2 linked regions of the Cytobacillus sp. IB215665 genome follow. The protein of the gene in region 2 interacts with the protein of the main gene of each other region in a pairwise test. Links are inferred from orthologs where the notes say so. Each region holds a gene or a part of one and is shown on either strand. Other genes may lie near its edges. The genes, in order: rpe and eno.

The links.
Region 1: the proteins of eno (region 2) and rpe interact in binary tests that used the Escherichia coli proteins (3 or more experiments, as listed by UniProt). The link is inferred for Cytobacillus sp. IB215665 from one-to-one orthologs.

The regions. Positions count from the first base shown.
Region 1 is NZ_JAXBME010000004.1:257,584-260,773, reverse strand. Bases 315-3,161 are described here. They hold rpe (ribulose-phosphate 3-epimerase), read right to left. Parts: upstream 2,140-3,161; coding sequence 1,489-2,139; downstream 315-1,488. Other genes in these bases: pknB (Stk1 family PASTA domain-containing Ser/Thr kinase), read right to left, coding at 3,042-3,161; rsgA (ribosome small subunit-dependent GTPase A), read right to left, coding at 2,143-3,024; SLH52_RS07540 (thiamine diphosphokinase), read right to left, coding at 586-1,227; spoVM (stage V sporulation protein SpoVM), read right to left, coding at 370-453. Outside these bases: rpmB (50S ribosomal protein L28), read left to right, coding at 121-309; more of pknB, read right to left, coding at 3,162-3,190. UniProt on the Escherichia coli protein: Catalyzes the reversible epimerization of D-ribulose 5-phosphate to D-xylulose 5-phosphate.
Region 2 is NZ_JAXBME010000001.1:454,004-457,133, forward strand. What follows is about bases 131-2,917. They hold eno (phosphopyruvate hydratase), read left to right. Parts: upstream 131-771; coding sequence 772-2,064; downstream 2,065-2,917. Other genes in these bases: gpmI (2,3-bisphosphoglycerate-independent phosphoglycerate mutase), read left to right, coding at 131-759; SLH52_RS01905 (NAD-dependent succinate-semialdehyde dehydrogenase), read right to left, coding at 2,168-2,917. Outside these bases: more of gpmI, read left to right, coding at 1-130; more of SLH52_RS01905, read right to left, coding at 2,918-3,130. UniProt on the Escherichia coli protein: Catalyzes the reversible conversion of 2-phosphoglycerate (2-PG) into phosphoenolpyruvate (PEP). It is essential for the degradation of carbohydrates via glycolysis.

The sequences.
Region 1 (3,190 bases), on a different replicon or contig from region 2:
GAAAGCTTCTTATTGAACTGTTGCAATATGAATTGATGTGTGGTAAATTATATAAGTATTTCTTATAGCAAATATTGAAGTCTTTTTGAAAGCTTTATGGAAGTTAGGAGGGAGATAGACATGGCACGTAAATGTGTTGTTACTGGTAGAAAGACTCGTTCAGGTAATGCACGTTCCCATGCAATGAACGCTACAAAGCGCAAATGGGGTGCGAACCTTCAAAAAGTACGTATTTTAGTTGACGGAAAACCTAAACGTGTATATGTATCTGCTAGAGCTCTAAAATCTGGTAAGGTAGAACGCGTTTAATAAAGTATATTAACCGTTTGCATCAGTAAAAAAAGCACCTGACTATCGGTGCTTTTTTTACTATTCTTTTTTCTTAAAAGTCCCAAGCATTGCTCTAATAATTCCACCTAAAAATCTCGGTAATTTAATCGTATAAAATTTCATTGTTTCCCTCCTCACCAATGGTCCACGCATGACATTTCGATTCAATAAGCCTGTAATTTTTCTGTATAATTTCCTCTATAAGTATATTCAAGAATGCAAAAAAAGTACCTATTAACACTCTCATTAGCGGTATCAGTCTGTGCTTCTTACCATCAATAATATGCCACTAGTAAATGAAAAAGTACCTCGATCATCATTTAGTTCATTACTAATACATAATGTCGATCCTAATGTTATATGACAATTTTCTAATGGATATTTAAACCCAGATAAAGATAGTTGCTCTACTTCTTTAGAAAAAGGAAGAAAAGATATGTAACGATAACTTTCATGTTTATTTACATAGTATGAACCTGGTTCATACATCGTCACATTATTTTGGGTATCAATTAAATGAATTTGTACATCTTTTGTCAGTCCATTCACGAGAAGCTGTATATTGCCTAACAGATGATCTAATCTCCCTCCAGAACAGCCAAACATTTGAATTGTCGTTGGTTGTTGTGCTAAAGCCCATTGAAGAGCAATTTCTATATCAGTTAAATCTTTTTCTTCTGGAAATAAATGAACGTGTTTTAGCTTTTGTTCAATATACCTCATCTCATCTGCTGTAATAGAATCAAAGTCTCCAAATGCGTGGCTAGGAACAATATCTGAATGAATTAAATATAAAACACCTCTGTCAGCACCAACCCATAAGCAATCTTCACAGTTATACTGTTGAAGAGAGGGAACATAACGAATAGGACCTCCACCTACAATATTTATGATCATATCTATCATCACCTATCTTTATATTACGTTATATTTGTAAAAGCCCTCTTATTAATCCTTATTACTATTGTTACAAAATTAGCGTAGCTAACAGCCGTATATTCGATTGCCATTGAATTATTGAAGAAAGGATACCACGAAATTGATATGAAAAAGTGTTTATGATTTTAGGATAACACACAGAAATCAATAGCCTACGTAAAAAAGGATATCACCTAAGATATCCTTTCAAGTTCGTATGCAAGCTACCATTTAGCGAGTTTAGTTTATCCCTCGGATACTCTCAATAGCCTCTTTACGATTTTGTTTATTATACACTGCAGATCCAGCCACTAAGACATTTGCTCCTGCTTTTACACATATCGGGGCTGTCTCAACATTTACACCACCGTCTACCTCAATTTCGACTTGTAACCCTTTATCTTGTATCATCTTTGATACTGCTTCTATTTTCGGAATAACTGAATGTATAAATTGTTGACCTCCGAAACCTGGGTTCACTGTCATTAGTAATACTAAATCAATATCCTCTAGTATATGTTGAATAGATTCAACTGGAGTTGATGGATTAAGTACTACACCAGCTTTCACACCGTGTTCTTTAATAAGGTGAATTGTCCTATGCAAGTGAGGACATGCTTCTACGTGAACTGAAATAATATCAGCTCCTGCCTTCGCGAACATCGGAATGTATGTATCTGGATTCTCAATCATAAGATGAACATCTAGTGGTATATTTGTAATTGGACGAATTGCATCAACAATTAAAGGGCCTATCGTAATGTTTGGGACAAAATGACCATCCATCACATCAATATGAATATAATCAGCGCCTCCTTCGACCACATCTGTTATTTCATCCGCTAATCGTGAAAAATCTGCTGATAATACTGAAGGTGCTACCTTTATCATACATTAATACCTCGGCTTTCTATCATTAATTTCTTGTAAAAAATGAATATAGTGATCATATCGATAAGAAGCTATGGTACCGGTTTTTACAGCATCTTTTACAGCACACTTAGGTTCCGATACATGAGTGCATCCCCGAAATTTACAACGCGGGCTTATCTCCCTCATCTCGGGGAAACAATAAGAAAGCTCATTTGCTTCAATATCGGTAAAATCCAAAGAACTAAATCCTGGGGTATCGGCGACTAACCCCGTACCGATGGATAATAACTCTACATGTCGTGTCGTATGTTTTCCTCTACCTAGATGTGAAGAAATATCGTCTGTCTTTAAATCTAACTCTGGTTTGAGTGCATTGAGTAATGAAGATTTCCCAACACCTGATTGGCCTGCAAAAACAGAAATATTGTTATTCAAGAAAGGTGTGAGCTTTTGAATACCTTCCGTTGTAATCGACGATGTCAAAACTACCTCATATCCAATTTGGCGATAATCATTAGCATATTGGTGAATTTCTTGAATCAATGTCTCACTGGCTAAATCAATTTTGCTTATACAAATAAGCGGTTCAATATTCTTTGACTCTATCAATACTAAAAAACGATCTAGTAATGCTGTGCTAAAAGCAGGCTCAAATGCAGAAAATACTAAGATAGCCTGATCAACATTAGCAATTGGCGGACGGTTTAATTCATTTTTTCGTTCCTTAATATCCAATATATATCCTTCTTGATCATTATCTGCTTGATAGACAACTTGATCACCAACTAGTGGTGTAATATTTTTTTTGCGAAATACACCTCTACCTCGACATTGAACCATTTGTCCGTTGTTATACACGTAATAAAATCCACTCAAAGCTTTAATGATTTTACCTTCTAGCATTGACTCACTCCTACTATCTAGTCTTGAATATCTTTGTATTTAATTGTTCCTTCATAAAGGACTATATTATCACGTACAATTTTATATTCTGCTTTGCTGCCCTTCTCTATTTTAAACTCAATCGTTTCTTCACGAGTCTCATTCTCACGTATAGGGAATGTATCGT
Region 2 (3,130 bases):
TTCAGGCCAGACAGAGCAATACAAATTTCAAATACTTTCACGAATGAAGATTTTCGTTCGTTTGACAGAGGACCAAAGCATCCGAAAAACTTACATTTTGTTTGTCTAACACATTTTAGTGAAACGGTAAAAGGATACGTAGCCTTTAAACCAGTAAATTTAGACAATACAATTGGTGAAGTCCTATCACAAAATGGCTTAAAGCAATTAAGGATTGCAGAAACTGAAAAGTATCCGCATGTCACCTTCTTTATGAGCGGTGGTCGTGAAGAAGAATTCCCTGGTGAAGAGCGGATTTTAATTGATTCACCTAAGGTAGCAACGTATGATTTAAAGCCAGAAATGAGTGCCTATGAAGTGACTGATGCGTTATTAAAGGAAATTGACGCAGATAAGCACGATGCAATTATTCTAAACTATGCCAATCCTGATATGGTTGGGCATTCCGGAATGCTAGAACCAACCATTAAGGCGATAGAAGCAGTGGATGAATGTTTAGGAAAAATAATAGATGCAATTGAAGCCAAAGGTGGAACAGCTATTATTACCGCTGACCATGGCAATTCTGATGAAGTGGTAACTTTAGAAGGAAAGCCAATGACAGCACATACGACAAACCCAGTTCCTGTGATCCTAACAAAACACGGAATTGAGTTAAGAGATGGTGGTAAATTAGGTGATTTAGCACCTACAATGCTACAATTATTAAATGTAAAGCAACCAAGTGAAATGACTGGAAAATCATTAATTAACGAATAAGGAGAGATAATTATGTCAATCATTGTAGACGTTTATGGTCGTGAAGTATTAGATTCTCGTGGAAATCCAACAGTTGAAGTAGAAGTATATACTGAATCTGGTGCATTTGGACGTGCATTAGTACCAAGTGGTGCATCTACTGGAGAATATGAAGCGGTGGAATTACGTGATGGGGATAAAGATCGTTATTTAGGTAAAGGAGTTATCCAAGCGGTAAATAATGTGAATGAAATCATCGCTCCAAAAATGGTAGGCTTTGATGTTACTGATCAAGTAGCAATTGACAAAGCGTTAATGGCATTAGATGGCACAGAAAACAAAGGTAATTTAGGTGCAAATGCTATCTTAGGTGTATCAATGGCAGTTGCACGTGCTGCGGCTGATTTCTTAGAAGTTCCACTATACCAATATCTAGGTGGAGTTAACGCAAAAACATTACCTGTTCCTATGATGAATATCGTAAATGGTGGAGAGCATGCAGATAATAATGTAGATGTTCAAGAATTCATGGTTATGCCTGTAGGTGCACAAAACTTCAAGGAAGCACTTCGTATGGGCGCAGAAATATTCCATAGTCTAAAATCTGTTCTTAAAGCAAAAGGCTACAATACAGCTGTAGGTGATGAAGGTGGATTTGCACCAAACCTAAGCTCAAATGAAGAAGCGTTACAAACAATTATTGAAGCTATTGAAAAAGCAGGCTATAAACCAGGCGAACAAATTATGTTAGCAATGGATGTAGCTTCATCTGAGTTATACAACAAAGATGATGGCAAATACCATTTAGAAGGTGAAGGCGTTGTGAAAACGTCTGAAGAAATGGTTTCATTCTATGAGGAGCTTGTTGAAAAGTATCCTATCATCTCAATTGAAGATGGCTTAGATGAAAATGACTGGGAAGGCCATAAGCTACTAACAGAACGTATCGGACACAAAGTTCAATTAGTAGGTGACGATTTATTTGTAACAAATACGAAAAAACTTGAAGAAGGAATTGAAAAAGGAATTAGTAATTCAATCCTGATTAAAGTGAACCAAATTGGTACCTTAACTGAAACATTTGATGCAATTGAAATGGCAAAACGTGCGGGCTATACAGCTGTAATTTCTCACCGTTCAGGTGAAACTGAAGATAGCACGATTGCTGATATCGCTGTTGCAACAAATGCAGGACAAATCAAAACGGGTGCACCATCACGTACAGATCGTGTTGCGAAGTATAATCAATTGTTACGCATCGAAGATCAATTACAAGAAACTGCACGCTTTGATGGTTTAGCATCATTCTATAACTTAAAGAAATAACATTATTGAAGATTATTGAAGACCTCACGTAATGTGGGGTCTTCTTAGTTTGATATGCAATTTTTTGCTTCTATACCCATAGCTTTGTATTTTGAATCACGGCTTATTGCGTAAAGGAGTCTACAGAGATATACTTCTGCTCTAAATATTCTTCTATTCCAAAGTACCCGCCTTCTCTACCTAATCCACTTTCTTTATAACCGCCAAAAGGAGCTTGCGCAGCTGATGGGAGTCCATCATTTACACCTATTACTCCATACTCTAAATTGTTCATGAAAAATGTAGCTTCATCTAAACTAGTTGTGAATACATATGCAGCAAGACCATATTGACTGCTATTTGCCCTGTTCACTACTTCATCAATCGTTTTAAAGGAGGTAATGGGGGCTAACGGTCCAAACGTTTCATCCTGCATACAGACCATATCATCTGTCACATTTCCAATGACAGTAGGCTGAAAATAATGACCTTTTTCTTCCGAGATCTTTTTCCCCCCTGTTAAAATAGACGCACCTTTCTCTACAGCATCTTCAATATGATACATAACTTTTGTTATAGCATTCTCATTAATGAGGGGTCCTATATCAATGTTATTGTTCAACCCATTTCCCATGGTTAAACGAGAAGTGCGTTCTACTAATCTAGCTGTAAAGCTTTCTATCACATCTTCATGAATATAGAAACGGTTAGATGCAACACACACTTGACCTGCATTGCGGAATTTAGATTGAATGGCTCCTTCAACAGCTCTATCGATGTCTGCCTGTGCTGTGACAATGAATGGTGCATGTCCCCCTAGTTCGAGAGATAATTTTTTTACAGAATCAGCTGCTTCTTTCATTAGAAGTTTTCCTACAGGTGTTGATCCAGTAAAACTTAATTTTCTAACCCGCTTATCTCGTAACCAAGCATCGCCAATTTGTTTAGCATTACCTGTTACGATATTTATTACGCCTCTAGGGAAATTAGCTTTTTCTGCTAATTGTATTAACTTTAAAGCGGTAAAAGGCGTTTCTTCTGAAGGCTTTACAACGACGGTACATCCAGCTGCTAATGCTGGGGCAAG